Regions from separate parts of the Pseudomonas bubulae genome, predicted to be linked through region 1. Evidence: riboswitches for the same ligand, from Rfam matches in the RefSeq annotation. Region 1 holds a riboswitch; each other region holds the start of a gene.

The links. Region 1 has a riboswitch for cobalamin ahead of cobO (cob(I)yrinic acid a,c-diamide adenosyltransferase). Riboswitches for the same ligand answer to the same signal wherever they lie in the genome.
Region 2: another riboswitch for cobalamin. It lies ahead of V6L81_RS14815 (ABC transporter substrate-binding protein); the one in region 1 lies ahead of cobO (cob(I)yrinic acid a,c-diamide adenosyltransferase).
Region 3: another riboswitch for cobalamin. It lies ahead of V6L81_RS13995 (CbtB-domain containing protein); the one in region 1 lies ahead of cobO (cob(I)yrinic acid a,c-diamide adenosyltransferase).
Region 4: another riboswitch for cobalamin. It lies ahead of cobW (cobalamin biosynthesis protein CobW); the one in region 1 lies ahead of cobO (cob(I)yrinic acid a,c-diamide adenosyltransferase).

The regions. Positions count from the first base shown of each region.
Region 1 is NZ_CP146077.1:2,018,452-2,022,390, forward strand. It holds gene V6L81_RS09380 (C40 family peptidase) at 1-228, shown strand, start outside; gene V6L81_RS09385 (sorbosone dehydrogenase family protein) at 295-1,602, opposite strand; cobalamin riboswitch at 1,725-1,970, shown strand; gene cobO (cob(I)yrinic acid a,c-diamide adenosyltransferase) at 2,048-2,659, shown strand; gene V6L81_RS09395 (cobyrinate a,c-diamide synthase) at 2,670-3,939, shown strand, end outside.
Region 2 is NZ_CP146077.1:3,250,618-3,254,556, forward strand. It holds gene V6L81_RS14805 (ABC transporter ATP-binding protein) at 1-384, opposite strand, end outside; gene V6L81_RS14810 (iron ABC transporter permease) at 381-1,397, opposite strand; gene V6L81_RS14815 (ABC transporter substrate-binding protein) at 1,394-2,407, opposite strand; cobalamin riboswitch at 2,523-2,721, opposite strand; gene V6L81_RS14820 (DUF1624 domain-containing protein) at 2,755-3,912, opposite strand.
Region 3 is NZ_CP146077.1:3,042,850-3,046,788, reverse strand. It holds gene V6L81_RS14005 (response regulator) at 1-886, opposite strand, end outside; gene V6L81_RS14000 (response regulator) at 1,051-1,416, shown strand; cobalamin riboswitch at 1,564-1,775, shown strand; gene V6L81_RS13995 (CbtB-domain containing protein) at 1,871-2,059, shown strand; gene V6L81_RS13990 (CbtA family protein) at 2,071-2,772, shown strand; gene V6L81_RS13985 (cobalamin biosynthesis protein) at 2,769-3,182, shown strand; gene cobM (precorrin-4 C(11)-methyltransferase) at 3,259-3,939, shown strand, end outside.
Region 4 is NZ_CP146077.1:3,189,712-3,193,650, forward strand. It holds gene V6L81_RS14545 (glycosyltransferase) at 1-1,160, opposite strand, end outside; cobalamin riboswitch at 1,328-1,509, shown strand; gene cobW (cobalamin biosynthesis protein CobW) at 1,603-2,673, shown strand; gene cobN (cobaltochelatase subunit CobN) at 2,677-3,939, shown strand, end outside.

The DNA.
Region 1 (3,939 bases):
ATCGGCCAGGACAAGCTGCAAACCGGTGACCTGCTGTTCTTTGCAACCAATGGTGGCTCCCAGGTCAGTCACGCCGGGATCTACGTAGGCGAAGGGCGCTTTGTCCATGCGCCGGCCACGGGCGGTACGGTCAAGCTGGACAGCCTGAACAAGGCCTACTGGCAGAGGGCTTATCTGAATGCCAAGCGCGTGTTGCCGACCGAGCAGCATTTGGCACGTTTGCCCTAGAGCCCCTCAGCCCAGCCCTCTCCCTCCGGGGAGGGCTAGGGTGAGGGCGGCTCTTGATTAGAAAGCCTATTTTCCCGACACCCGCCAAACCTTGTTGCCTACATCATCGGCCACCAACAAGTCACCTTGCTTGTCGATCACCACGCCCACTGGCCGGCCCATGGCTTTTTCGTCGGCGTTAAGAAAGCCGGTCAGCACATCGATCGGCATGCCCTCCGGTTTGCCGCCGGCAAAAGGCACGAAAATCACTTTGTAACCACTGTGGGGTTTGCGGTTCCAGGAGCCGTGCTGGCCGATAAATGCACCCTGGGTAAAGCCGGGTAAATGGCTGCCTTCGGCAAACGTCAGCCCCAAAGACGCCGTGTGTGGCCCAACGGCGTAATCCGGGGCAATGGCCTTGGCCACCAGTTCAGGGTTTTGCGGGTTGACCCGCACATCCACATGCTGGCCGTAGTAGCTGTAGGGCCAGCCATAGAAGCCGCCATCCTGGACTGATGTGATGTAGTCGGGCACCAGGTCACTGCCGATTTCGTCACGCTCATTAACTGCTGTCCAGAGTTTGCCGGAGGTGGGCTCCCAGTCCATGCCATTAGGGTTGCGCAGGCCCGACGCAAAAATGCGGTGGCTGCCGGTGGCCGGGTCGACTTCCCAGATCGCGGCGCGACCTTGCTCCTTGTCCATGCCATTTTCGCCCACATTGCTGTTGGATCCGACGGTCACATATAACTTGGTGCCGTCCTTGCTGGCGATCACGTTTTTGGTCCAATGGTGGTTCAGAGGCCCGCCGGGTAAGTCCACCACCTTGACCGGTTTGGCGCTGATGCTGTTTTCACCGGCTTGATAGGGGAAGCGCAACAGCTTGTCGGCATCTGCCACATACAGATCGTTACCCACCAGCGTCATGCCAAAGGGAGAGTTCAGGTTCTCGATAAACACGGTGCGGGTTTCGGCGACGCCATCGTGGTCCGCGTCGCGCAGCAGGGTAATCCGGTTTGCACTTGGCACTCCGGCCCCGGCGCGGGACATGACCTTGTCTGCGATCCAGCCCTTGATGCCCTTGCTGTCATCCGGCTTGGGCGGCGAATTGGATTCGGCCACCAGCACGTCGCCGTTGGGCAGTACATAGAGCCAGCGCGGGTGGTCGAGGTTCTGGGCGAAAGCGGCGACGTGCAAGCCGTGGGCAGCCACTGGGGTGGCATTATCGGGCCAGCCGATGGCGGGGGCGATATTGACCGTTGGAATCAGGGTTTTATTGGGTTCGGGAAGCTTGGGTGATGGGCCGGTTCCCTCACTGACTTGCAGGGTCGAGCTTTCGCCGCAAGCGACCAATCCTGCGGCAAGAACAATAACAACGGCGTGCTGGCGCTTGAGCATGTGGTTCTCCATAAGATCTTGTCTGATAGTAGAGAAGCGTAGCTGTTTAAAGGTTCAGCCCGGGCGCCGGATAAAGCCTTTAGGCGCCGGCTTTAATTGACGCTCCACCCCCAACCCTCTAACCTTCGCGGCTTGTTTCAGGTGCTCTGTGGCCATGGGTCGACAGAGTGAAACAGGGAAGCCGGTGAGGGCGTGTTGGACCTACACAACCGCCACGATCCCGGCGCTGCCCCCGCAACGGTAAACGAGTCAAAGCCACGCTCAGTGCCACTGTGTTTTTTGCACGGGAAGGCGCGTGGACAAGGGTGCACCCTACAGGTGCCGCCCGCTTGTGAGCCCGGAGACCGGCCTGATCCATCCACCACTCTCGCGGCGGGCGATGCAGTGTGTTTTTTTAATTTCCCCCGCCTCCCGTTTGCATCATCGAACCCAACGGAGAGTTGCCATGAATGAATCCCCCGAACGCGACGAACGCCATCAGGCGCGCATGCTGCGCAAAAAAGCGGTTATGGACGAGCGCATTGCCAGCTCGCCCAATGAATGCGGACTGCTGCTGGTATTGACCGGCAATGGCAAAGGCAAGAGCAGTTCTGCGTTTGGCATGCTGGCCCGCGCCATGGGCCACGGCATGCAGTGCGGCGTGGTGCAGTTCATCAAGGGTCGCAACAGCACCGGTGAGGAGATTTTCTTCCGCCGTTTTCCCGAGCAGGTGCGCTACCACGTGATGGGTGAAGGCTTTACCTGGGAAACCCAGGACCGCCAGCGCGATATCGCCGCCGCCGAAGCCGCGTGGGAAGTGTCCCGCGAGATGCTGCGCGATCCGTCCATTGGACTGGTGGTGCTCGATGAGCTGAATATCGCGCTCAAGCACGGCTACCTCGATCTGGAACAGGTGCTCGCCGACCTGCAAGCCCGTCCGCCCATGCAGCATGTGCTGGTCACCGGCCGTGGCGCCAAACCTGAATTGATTGATCTGGCTGATACCGTGACTGAGATGGCGGTGGTCAAACACGCTTTCCAGGCCGGGATCAAAGCCCAGAAAGGCATCGAATTGTGAGTGTTGAAGTATGAGAGCGTCACGTCATTGCCCGGCGGTGCTGATCGCCGCGCCGGCTTCCGGTCAGGGCAAGACCACGGTTACAGCGGCTTTGGCCCGGTTGCATCGCAATCAGGGGCGCAAGGTGCGGGTATTCAAGTGCGGCCCGGATTTTCTCGACCCCATGATCCTGGAGCGCGCCAGCGGTGCGCCGGTGTATCAGGTGGATTTGTGGATGGTGGGCGCCGAGGAAAGCCGTCGCCTGCTGTGGGAAGCCGCCGGTGAGGCGGACCTGATTTTGATTGAAGGTGTGATGGGGCTGTTTGACGGCACGCCTTCCAGCGCCGATCTGGCACGGCATTTTGGCGTGCCGGTGTTGGGGGTGATTGATGGCACTGCCATGGCCCAAACCTTTGGTGCGCTGGCCCTTGGTTTGGCGCGATATCAGCCGGATCTGCCGTTTGCCGGGGTGCTGGCCAATCGAGTTGGCACCGTACGCCATGCACAGTTGCTCGAAGGCAGCCTGACCGAAGGCTTGCGCTGGTACGGCGCGCTGTCCCGCGAAACCGGCATCGAACTGCCAAGCCGTCATCTGGGACTGGTGCAGGCCAGCGAGCTGAATGATCTGGATGCGCGCCTGGATGCGGCGGCCAATGCCCTGGCCAGCACCTGTGAGGTAGCGCTGCCACCGCCGGTTGAATTCGCTGCGCCTGAGCCGGTGGCCGTCGAGCCGCTGCTGGCAGGTGTGCGAATTGCCGTGGCCCGCGACGAAGCCTTTGCCTTCACTTATGGCGCCAGCCTCGCGTTAATACGTGATATGGGCGCCGAACTGCTGTTTTTCTCACCGATCCGTGACAGTCAGCTGCCTGAAGCAGACAGCCTGTATTTGCCCGGTGGTTACCCTGAACTGCATCACCTTGAGCTGTCGCGCAACGTGCCGATGCTCATGGCGATTCGCGCACACCACAGGGCCGGTAAACCGCTGCTGGCCGAGTGCGGTGGCATGCTTTACCTGCTCGATGCCCTGACCGATGTCGAGGGCCAGCGCGCCGAACTGGTTGGCTTGCTGGCAGGGGAGGCGACGATGCAAAAGCGCCTGGCTGCCCTGGCGCTGCAAGCTGTGGACATGCCTGAAGGGCTGTTGCGCGGCCACACCTACCACCACTCGCTGACCAGTACCGAACTTGAGCCTGTTGCTCGCGGCCTGAGCCCCAATGGCGGGCGCGGCGCCGAAGCGGTGTATCGCGAAGGGCGAATGACCGCTTCTTATGTACACTTTTACTTCCCGTCCAATCCTCAGG
Region 2 (3,939 bases), 1.2 Mb from region 1:
ATCCACATCGGCCAGTGCCTGCTCGACAATGGCCGTGTCCCCGGCTGACCACGGGCTTAGCGCCGACAGCCAGGGTGTACGGCCCAGCGCGACGGCATCAAAAACGCCAATGCTGTCGTGGGTGTCGGCATGCTGCTCGACCACCGCCAGGGTTTGCGCAATGTTGCGCTGGCTCATTTTGCGCAGCGCTTGCCCGTGCAGTAAAACCTGGCCCTGGCCGGGCACCCGCAGGTTGGCCAGCAGCTTGAGCAATGTGGACTTGCCGGAGCCGTTGGGCCCGACTATCCCCAGGGTTTCGCCGCGCTGCACACTGAGGGTGATGCCCTGCAACAGCTGGGCATCACCCACGCGGTAACTCAGGTTGCTACAACTCAGTACCGTCATCGTGCATGTCTCCGGCCGATCAGGATCAGCGCAAATACGGGCGCGCCCACCAGAGCAGTGACCACGCCGACGGGAATCACCTGGCCTTTTATCAAGGTGCGTGACAGCACATCGGCGGCAATCATGAACAAGGCCCCGCCCAGGGCGCTGACGGGCAGCAGGCGGCCATGCCCGGTACCGGCCAGCAAGCGCACGGCGTGGGGAATGACCAGCCCGACAAAACCGATGGAGCCTACAATCGACACCATCACCGCCGTCACCAGCGCCGCACAACTGATCAGCAATAGCTGCACCCGGCGCACCGGGATACCCAATGAGGCCGCAGAGTCAGCACCAAAGGTGAATGCATCCAGCGCCCGTCGATGCCACAGGCACACCGCCAGCCCCAGCACCGCTGCAGGCACTGCCAGCCATACCGAAGGCCAGCGCACGCCACTGAGGTTGCCCAGCAACCAGAACATGATCCCGCGAGCCTGCTCGGAACTGGCCGATTTGGTGATCAGGAAGGCAGTGATTGCGTTGAACAACTGAGAACCGGCAATGCCTGCCAGGATGATCTGGGCACTTACACCGGAGGGCCCGCTGGCCCGTGCCAGCAGAATAACCAGGGCAAAGGCGCAAATCGCCCCGGCAAAGGCCCCGGCCGACAGTGAAATGGCCCCGGCGCCCAGGCCAAGCACCGCGACCACAACGGCACCTGTGGACGCCCCGGCAGAAATGCCCAGCAGGTAGGGGTCGGCCAGCGGGTTGCGCAGCAAGGACTGCAATACCACGCCGCAGATGGCCAGCCCCGCACCGCAGGCCGCGGCCACCAGAGCTCGGGTCAGGCGATAGTTCCAGACAATGCCTTCGTCGATCGGGTCCAGTGCATGCCCGGCGCCCCACAGTTTGTTGGCCAGTACCTGCAGCACCACATCGGGTGCGATCGGAGTTTCACCGATAGCGACCCCGGCGAGTACAGCCAGCAGCAGTGCTGTACAGGCGGCGAAGGCAGTGATCAACCGTGCAGTCATTTAGGCAGGTCGTGGCGGCTGATCGCAGTTGCGAGTGTTTCGATGCCGTCGAACAGGCGCAGGCTGGCCTGCATCCCGTGGGCATCGAGGACAATGATGCGGTTGTTTTTCACGGCATCCATATTGCGCGTTACCGGGTCGGTACGCAGGAATTCAAGTTTTTTCTCGACGTCATCCGCCGGGAAGCGTCGGCGATCCATGCGCGCGATGACCAAAAATGTCGGGTTGGCCTTGGCCAGGGTTTCCCAGCCGACAGTTGGCCATTCTTCATCGGACTCCACCACATTGCGCACGCCCAGGGTGTTGAGCATAAAGTCGGGGATACCCTTGCGCCCGGCAACATATGGGTCGATATCCATGTCCGCACTGGAGAACCAGAACAGCGCACTGGTGGCGCTCAGGTCCTTGCCCTTGAGCGAGGCAATGGATTTTTCTAGGCTCGCCTTGAGCTGGTTGTTCAGTTGTTCACCGCGCGCCTGCACATCGAAGATCTCTGCCAGCTGGCTGATGCTCTTGTAGACAGTGTCGATACTGAATGGCTGCATGCGCGTGCCGTCGGCGCCAACCAGGTTGTCTTTGCCCTCGCAGTCAGAAGGCATCAGGTAAGTCGGTATCTTCAGTTCGTGAAACTGCTCGCGGGTGCCCACCACACCCTGCGGCCCCACCATCCACTCCAGCTGCACGACCACCAGCTCCGGGCGTTTCCCAATGACGGCTTCAAAGCTCGGGTCATTGTCGGCCAGGCGCTCAACCTTGTCGTTCTGTGCCTGGTATTGCACGGGGACATCGTTGAACCACAAAGAAGTACCCACCAGCCTGTCACCAAGGCCCAGCGCATAGAGCATTTCGGTGCCGGCCTGGCCAATGGTTACCGCGCTTTTGGGGGCATGCTCAAACGTCAGCGGGGTGGCGCAGTTCTGCAGGGTCAGGGGGTATTGCGTGGGGGTCGCATGGGCCAGGGCCGGCAAGGCCAGCGTGACCATGAGCGTAACAACGCGGTGCAACAGCATGATGCAATCTCCATTTGATCGTACACGGGGCACAGGTGCACGGACGGGAATGCATCATCGGGTACTGCTGCAGCAACAGTACAAAGCAGGATGCCTCCCCGGACACCCCGCCGGTTAGTGTGTGGACTTTGCCGGCAGGTCTCCTGACTGATGGGTCATCGCTTGCTCCAGCCTTCCCGGGGGGTATCCCAGTGGCAATCTTGGAGCAGGCTCGTCATCTACAGTTGCGGGGGCAGTTCCGTTGGGTGCTGAAAAAGCACTGCGGATTCCCTTTTAACCCCCCGTTAGGGGGGACCGGCGGCAGGATGATAATCGATCCTGTTTGCTAAAGGGGGCCGCCGTCAGAATCAGAAATACTTGAGCCAGGTGATATCCCGCCGGCGGGCTTTCAAGTTGGCGAACCAGCGCACCGGCAAATACAACGAAATGGCCAGCAGCACGGCCGTTAACCACACCGCCCCGATACTGTCGAAACCGAAATAGTTGCCCTGATTCAAGCCAAACAGGGCAACACTGGCCAGGTACAGCACTTTGAGTGCATACAGATGCAACAGATAGAAAAACATCGGGGCTGCGCCAAACACGGCCAGGGTGCTGATCCACTTGCGTTGTTGTGCCCGCTCAAACGTCAGCAACAGCAACAGGCCCACACCCAGGGTCAAGGCGAGAAACAACAGCGAAGGCGGGTATTTAGTGATATTGAAAAAACTCATCACGCTGTGCATGGCGGAGTCATGGCTTGCCCAGGGGGCTTCGCCATAGCCATTGAACAAACGCAGCAGCATAAAGCCGAGCAGGGCGCCACTGCCCGCCAGCAACAGATAGCGCTGGCGCAAGGCTGGTGGGGTGGAGCGGGTGAACCAGGGGCCCAGGCAATAACCCAGAGCAATCACGCCGATCCACGGCAACACCGGATAGGACGTGCGCATGCGTAAGCTGTCGCCCACTTCAATCCAGCCGCGATCATGCAAAATCGCCCAGGGCACATGCATCATCGACCCCGCCGCAAAATGCAGGTTATCCAGCAGATTGTGTCCGGCGATGATTCCCAGGCCAAGTATCAGCAAAACCGGGCGTGGCAGCCACACCAGGGCGGCAAGGGCGATCATGCTGACGCCAATGGCCCAGATGACCTGCATGTAGATCACCGACGGCGGCAACTGGAAAGTCCAGGCGAAGTTGACCAGAGTGAACTCCAGCAGCACCAGAAACAGCCCGCGCTTGAACAGGAACGCCGAAACATCGCGTTTGCCCTGATACTTTTCGCCATACAGATACGCCGACAGGCCGGTCAGCAAGACAAATACCGGCGCACACAGATGGGCCAGGGTACGGCTGAAGAACAGTGCAGGGTCGGTGATCTCGATATTCATCGGGTCGGCTACTTGCCGGTGCAGGAAGAATGTCTCGCGCACGTGGTCCAGCAGCATAAAGAGGATAACCAGGCCCCGCAGGGCATCGATGGACAGCAGGCGCTGATTCAAGGGGGGAGTAGGGAGGGTCATTGAAGGGTCGCTGGCAAGGGAATGTTA
Region 3 (3,939 bases), 1.0 Mb from region 1:
CACGGGAAAAACCGTAGCTGGCCACACGCTTCAGGCCGCCATGATCTTCACGCACGTAAACCGCCGCCACCACCGACCCCAGATACTGGGCGCAGAATTGCAGGATATTGCGCCCCAGCATATTCAGGGTCAGACGCCCCAGCACCTGTTCGGCCAGTTCAGTCTGACCGTTGCGTAACCACGCCTGCTGCTCCAGGCGCTGCGCAGTCTTGATCTGCGACTCGAAGACATTGTTGTAACTATTTGAAAGCTCTATTAAATCTCGACGCCCTACATAGGCCAGAAAGCCGCTCAAGCCCAGTACAAAACACAGGTACAGGGCGATACAGATAATCGTGGTACGGCTGACGTCTTCACTGCGCGCCATGCGCAGTTGCTGCTCCATTTGAATAAAATCGTCATATTCCTTACGGATTTCATCACTCAGGCGCTTGCCGCGTCCGGCCTGCACTGCCGAACGGTAGTCACCGTCCTGGCGGCGCAGGTCGACCATCGACTGTGCGTAGACATTCCACTCATCCTGCAACGCTTCAAGACGCTTGAGGCGGTCAATCTGCTGGGGGTTATCGCTGACCAGCTCCTGCAAACCTTTTAATTGCACATTGATTTGCGGCTTGGCGACGGCATAGGGGTCGAGGAAATGCTCATCACCGGTGATGAGAAAACCGCGCATGCCGGTTTCGAGGTCGACCGTCAGGCGCACCGCGTCATTGGCATTGCTGATGACCCGATCACTGTGCTCGACCCACCTGATCACCGACAGCAAATAGCTGACCATAACCACAAACAATGCAGCACTGAGCACACCGACGGCCAAAGGCAAACCGACGTTGCGACTCAGGAGCTTGCGAAAGCTTCGCTCGTCGATTGATGCAGGTGCGTTCATTTTCAGGCCCGTGACAGTCATAAAAAACTGGAGTTTGCCGGATTATCGAGCAATAGTTCTAATTTCTTACCTTTAAATACGTTTTTACACACATAGGGAGGCAGGTGAAGGCTATGCTTACTCGCTGTGGCAACTGCGCTTAAATTTTTATCGAGATCATGATTATGTCCGCAACACCCTCCACCATCCTTGTGGTCGAAGACGACGCCATTGTTCGCATGCTGATCGTTGATGTACTGCAAGAACTGGAGTTCAGCGTGCTTGAAGCCGATGGCAGCGAGCGCGCTCTGGAACTGCTTGAGGACACAGCCCGCAACATTGACCTGCTGATGACCGACGTTGGCCTGCCGGGAATGGACGGCCGCACACTGGCTGCCAAGGCCCGCGAACTGCGCCAGACATTGCCAGTGCTGTTTGCCAGCGGCTACGCCGAGACCCTGGAGATTGCAGAAGGCATGGCGGTGATCGGCAAGCCTTTCTCCATTGACCAACTGCGCGCAAAAGTCAAAAGCATGCTGATCAATGCATGAGAAGTCTGTGGGAGCGGGCTTGCTCGCGATCGCGTCACTGCGGTGCCCCTGAAAGACCGCGTTACCCGCATCGCAGGCAAGCCACACACATGAAAATCAAAAGCCAGGCATACCTCTGCAATTGACGGCCCCACAGGGCTGTGGTTTCCTACACATCTTGTATCAGGTGCCCTTCACAGGGTGAAACGGGAAACCGGTGCGTCAGGCTTTTGCCCTGACAAGTCCGGCGCTGCCCCCGCAACGGTAAGCGAGAGAAACATCACGTCCACTGTGCCACTGGCATGGGAAGGAGATGTTTGCAGGTTCAGCCCATGAGCCCCTCGCAAGCCCGGAGACCGGCCTGATTATTTCGAATAACAAACCCGCGGTGGGCGGGCGCTGTTAAACCCTGCGAGCTTCGTTCGCGGGGTTTTCTTGCGCTTTGCTGCCCGTCGTCCGACCCGAGGCAAGCGCCATGTCCATCAGCACCAGCCGTACCCACTCCGCTGCGAGTAGCACCACCCAAAGCCAACGTATCGTGGCCGCTGTCGGCGCTGCCGTACTGGGCGCTTTCCTCGTTTACTTCGCCGGTTTTTCGCATATCGATGCCGTGCACAACGCAGCTCATGACACCCGTCACAGCTCCGCCTTTCCGTGCCATTGAGACTGCCTGCCATGATCAAGCGTATCGCTCGAACGGCAGGCTTTACCGGCCTGCTGGCCGCCCTGCTGCTGACCCTGCTGCAAAGCTTTTGGGTTGCCCCGCTGATTCTGCAGGCCGAAACCTACGAAAAACCCGCTGCTAGCGAAGTGCACGAACATGCCGACATGGCCATGCCTGCACATGAGCATGACGCCGAGGCCTGGGAGCCGGAAGATGGCTGGCAGCGCGTGCTGTCCACCACCGGTGGCAACCTGGTGGTCGCGGTGGGTTTTGCCCTGATGCTGGCGGGCCTGTACACCCTGCGCGCACCCGCCCGCACATCCCAGGGCCTGCTCTGGGGCCTGGCCGGCTATGCCGTGTTCTGCCTGGCGCCGACCATGGGCTTGCCGCCTGAACTGCCGGGCACTGCCGCGGCGGATCTGTTGCAACGCCAGCTCTGGTGGGTCAGCACTGCAGCCTCGACGGCCGTGGCCATTGCCCTGCTGGTATTTGGCAAGCATTGGGCACTCAAAGTGCTGGGGGTGGCGATTGTGCTGGTGCCGCATCTCTTTGGCGCGCCGCAGCCGCTGGTGCATTCAAGCCTGGCACCTGAGGCACTGGAGTCGCAGTTCAAGCTTGCCGCACAACTGACCAACCTGGCTTTCTGGCTGGCACTGGGCGTGATCAGCGCCTGGCTGTTCCGGCGCAATCCTGCAGGTCAGTACTCGGCATGACAGCGACCGGCGCAGCGCCAAGCCTGGTGATTGGCCTGGGTTGTCGCCGGGGTTGCAGCGCACAAGCGCTATTGGCGTTGATCGAAGACAGCCTGAGCCAGGCCGGCATTGCACTGAGTGCGATCCGTGCCCTGGCCAGTATTGACCTCAAGCGCCACGAGCCCGGGCTGCTGCAACTGGCAACAGAGCTAAACCTCGAACTGGAACTGTTCAGCGCCGCGCAAATGGCCGAGTTTTCACCCCGGCTCAGCCATCACTCGGCTACCGCGTTCGCTCAAACCGGTTGTTTTGGCATTGCCGAAAGTGCTGCCCTGGCCCTGGCCACACAGCTGGCCGGGGCACCGGCGACTTTGTTGATCACACGTAAAAAAACCTCCATGGCCACCTTTGCGTTAGCCTGCGCCCGGTAAAACCCGCGATAATCCCCCGCCTCACTATGAGCGTTGTTCACGAACAGCTCTATCTCGACCTTTTCAAGAGACTGCCATGACCGTTTATTTCATCGGCGCCGGGCCCGGCGATCCAGAGCTGATTACTGTCAAGGGCCAGCGCCTGATTCGCAGCTGCCCGCTGATCATTTATGCAGGTTCACTGGTGCCGCAAGCGGTCCTGACAGGCCACCAGGCCGAGCAAGTGATCAATAGCGCCGAGCTACACCTTGAACAGATCATCGAGCTGATCAAGGTGGCCGACGCCAAAGGCCAGGATGTGGCCCGCGTACACTCCGGCGACCCGAGCCTGTATGGCGCGATTGGTGAACAGATACGCTGCCTGCGCGAGCTGGGCATCGCTTTTGAAATCATTCCGGGAGTGACAGCCACGGCGGCCTGCGCAGCCATTTTGGGGGCGGAACTGACCCTGCCTGATATTTCCCAGACCGTGATCCTGACCCGCTATGCGGAGAAAACCGTGATGCCCGCCGGCGAAGAACTGGCCAGCCTGGCACAGCACAAGGCAACCATGGCGATTCATCTGGGGGTCAAGAATCTGGACAAAATCGTTGCCGAGCTGATCCCGCACTACGGTAGCGACTGCCCTATTGCCGTGATTCACCGTGCCAGTTGGCCAGATCAGGACTGGGTGCAAGGTACGCTGGCGGATATTGCGGCCAAGGTTCAGGCCAAGGGCTTCCGGCGTACCGCGCTGATTCTGGTGGGCCGGGTGCTG
Region 4 (3,939 bases), 1.2 Mb from region 1:
CACTCGACCAGTGCCGGGCCGTGGGTACTTTGCAAATAGCGCTGCGCCAGTAGTGCCGTTCCGTGCTGCTGGGCCTGATGCCAGGCGTCAGGGCTCTGATACAGCTGCACCGCAGCGGCAGCAATCGCACTGGCACTCTGTTCGATGGCACCTGCCCACGGCAGGTCGCCATGCATGCCTTCGGCGCCTACGGGAGTTGTGACGTTGGGCGTGCCGCAGAGCATGGCATCGGCGATTTTGCCCTTGATTCCTGCACCAAAGCGCAGGGGGGCCATGCAGATCCGCGCATTGCTCATCACCTCAAGCGCATCTTCGGCCCAGTTGAGCACGTGAAAACCCTGTGCCGGGTTGTGCAGCGCAGTGGCCTTGGGCGGGGTGTAAGCACCATAGACATGCAATTGCGCCGTGGGCAGTTGCTGACGGATCAATGGCCAGATCGCGGTTTTCATCCAGAGCACGGCATCCCAGTTGGGGGCATGACGGAAATTGCCGATGCTCAGGAAATGCTGGCGCTGGTCAAAGGGTACGAACTGCCCAGGTACGCTGTCGACCATCAACGGGCACCAGTGCAGCAGGGCTCGGGGCACCTTGAAGTGCTCTACGAGCAGATCGATTTCGTATTCGGAAATCATCAGGTTCAAGTCGCATCGATAAATCGCCGCGATCTCCCGTTGCGCCAGATCGGTAACGGCCATCTGCTCGAAGGTCTCCCGTTGTGCCGGGGCGAACAGGCTGCTGAAATCATCAGTGTCGGCGTCAAGTTTGAGGCGCGCCTTGAGCTGTTGCTGGCGGGCGTCGCGCAGGCTTTGCAGGTCGGAGGTTTCCAGTACGCGCAGGGCCTGCGGGCAATGCTTCTCCACGCGCCAGCCGAACTGCTCTTCCATCATGAAGCGGTCGAACAGCACGATATCCGGGGCCAGCTCGGTGATGAAGGTATCGAAGCTGCTGTTATTGAGCGCGATACTGACTTCATCAATGCCCAATGTCGCCAGATCAGCCTTGTGTTCGCCAATGCCTGCCGGGCTGCTGAAGGTGATGTGCCAGCCTTGCTGCAAGAAACTTTCGATGATCTGCATCATGTGTCCGCCCGCCGCCGAAGAGCGGGGCTCGGGCCACACGTAGCCAATAATCAGGACGCGGGTTGGGCGAGTGGACGGCATGGGCAGATCCTTGAAGCGCTGTGGCTGATAAAAGGCGGCAATTAGAACACAAGTTGCCTACAACACCTGTGGTCGCTGCCTCTTACCTTGTGAGCGGCTACAGGAATACTGCACCTGTGGGAGCGAGTATCTAAACGTATCTGTGTTGACCTGTTACAAAGCACTGCGTAGCCTTGCGCGTTCGAGGTTCTTCGCAGCGCGAAGCTAAGAAGGGAACGCGGTATGCCGCGGCTGCCCCCGCAACTGTAAACGGTCGTTGATCTTGCAATGCCACTGCCTCACAGGCGGGAAGGCGCAAGGTAGGTATCAGCCGTAAGCCAGGAGACCTGCCTCGTAACAGATTCTTACTTCAACCGGGCGGGGTGATCCGGTGGCGAAGACTGACCGCGCACTGCTTGCGGCCGTCGTCCCGTATGCCCGCCGTTTTGCCAAAGGGCATCCGATGAAAACACTGGCCAAAACCCCCGTCACTATCGTTACCGGCTTTCTCGGTTCGGGCAAGACTACCTTGCTGCGTCATATGCTGGACAACGCCAACGGCCGTCGCATTGCAGTGATCGTCAACGAATTCGGCGAACTGGGTATCGATGGCGAAATCCTCAAGCAATGCGCTATTGGCTGCACCGAAGAAGAGGCCAAGGGACGCGTCTATGAACTGGCCAATGGCTGCCTGTGCTGCACGGTGCAGGAAGAATTCTTCCCGGTGATGCGTGAGCTGGTGGCGCGCCGTGGCGATATCGACCATATCCTTATCGAAACCTCGGGCCTGGCCCTGCCAAAGCCGTTGGTTCAAGCCTTCCAGTGGCCGGAAATCCGCAGCGCCTGCACAGTTGACGCGGTGATTACCGTGGTCGACAGCCCGGCGGTGGCGGCTGGCACTTTCGCGGCCTTCCCGGATCAGGTAGATGCCCAGCGCAAGCTCGACCCTAACCTGGACCACGAGTCGCCGCTGCACGAGCTGTTTGCTGACCAACTGGCCAGTGCCGATCTGGTGATTCTCAACAAGGTTGACTTGATCAGCCCTGAAGACCTGGCCCGTGTACGTGCCGAAGTGGCTGAAGAACTGCCACCGGCGGTCAAGATCATCGAAGCCAGCAGCGGTCGCTTGCCGCTGGACGTGCTGCTGGGCCTGGAGACGGGTTCGGAAGACCATATCGATGGCCGCCACAGCCATCACGACCATCATCACGATGGCGATGATGACCACGACGACCACGATCACGATGCCTTCGACTCGATCTCTATCGAGCTGCCTCAGGCAGAGGAGCGCGCGCTGATGGATGCTCTGAGCCAACTGGTGGTCAAGCACGGCATTCTGCGGGTCAAGGGCTTTGCCGCGATTCCGGGCAAACCGATGCGCTTGCTGATCCAGGGCGTGGGCACGCGCTTTGACAAGCACTTTGATCGCGCCTGGTGCAGCGACGAAGCGCGCACCACCAAACTGGTGCTGATCGGCCAGGACCTGGACGCGACCCTGCTCGAGTCCACCCTGCGTACAGCATTGAGCGCCTAAACCATGCATTTGCTCAGGACCCAGCCCGGCGGCTTTGTAGCGGACGACAATATTGCCGACCTCGGCCAGACCCCCGCCGAGCTGGTGATCCTGTGCAGCGGTGATTCAAGCCTGGCCCTGCTCGCCGAAGCGGCGCAGCAGTTGCCTGACGATTATCCAAGCCTGCGTCTGGCCAACCCGATGCAGGTGCAAAACCACGGCTCGGTCGACCTGTATGTCGATGAGGTCCTGCAACACGCCAAGGTGATTTTGTTGTCACTGCACGGTGGCATCGGCTACTGGCGCTACGGCATTGAACGGCTAGTGCAACTGGCTGAACGCGGTGTGACCCTGATTCTGGTGCCGGGCGATGACCGCCCCGACCCGGAACTCAGCGCCCTGAGCACAGTGCCCGTCGAGCAGGCCGAACGGCTCTGGCACTTTTTGCGCCAGGGCGGGCGGCATAACGCCCTGCAGCTTTATCGTTGCCTGGCCAGCCAATGGCTGGGTCGCGACTATGCCTGGGACGAACCGCACACCTTGCCCCGTACTGCCATTTATCATCCGGCCCATTCCAGCCCTGCACTGCAGGACTGGCAAGGCGACTGGCAGCCGGGCCAACCGGTGGCGGCGCTCTTGTTCTATCGCTCGCATTTGCAGGCGGCCAACACGGCATTTGTCGATGTGTTCTGCCAGCGTCTGCAGGCGGCAGGGCTCAATCCGCTGCCGATTGCGGTCGCCAGCCTGAAGGAGCCGGGCTGCCTGGCGGTGGTACAGGACTTGCTCGATGAAGTCGGCGCAGGGGTCATTCTCAATACCACCGGGTTTGCCCAGTCCAGCCCGGAAGCTCCGCATTTGCGCCCGTTTCGCCGCAATATCCCGGTGATCCAGGCCATTTGTGCCCAGGACAACCAGCCCGGCTGGCAAGCCAGCGAGCAGGGTCTGGGCCCGCGCGACCTGGCCATGCACATTGCCTTGCCGGAACTGGACGGGCGGATCATCAGCCGGCCGATCAGCTTCAAGGACCTGGCGTGGCGCAGTGAGCGCAGTCAGTCGGATGTGGTGTGTTACAGAGCGCATCCCGAACGGATGGATTTTGTCGCAGAACTGGCACGGCGCTGGGTGGAGCTGGCACGTGTGCCGAACCCGCAAAAGCGTATCGCCCTGATCCTGGCCAACTACCCGACCCGCGATGGCCGTATCGGCAATGGCGTAGGGCTGGATACCCCGGCTGCGGCGCTGAATATTTTGCGCGCCTTGCAGGGCGAAGGCTACCCGGTGGCTGCT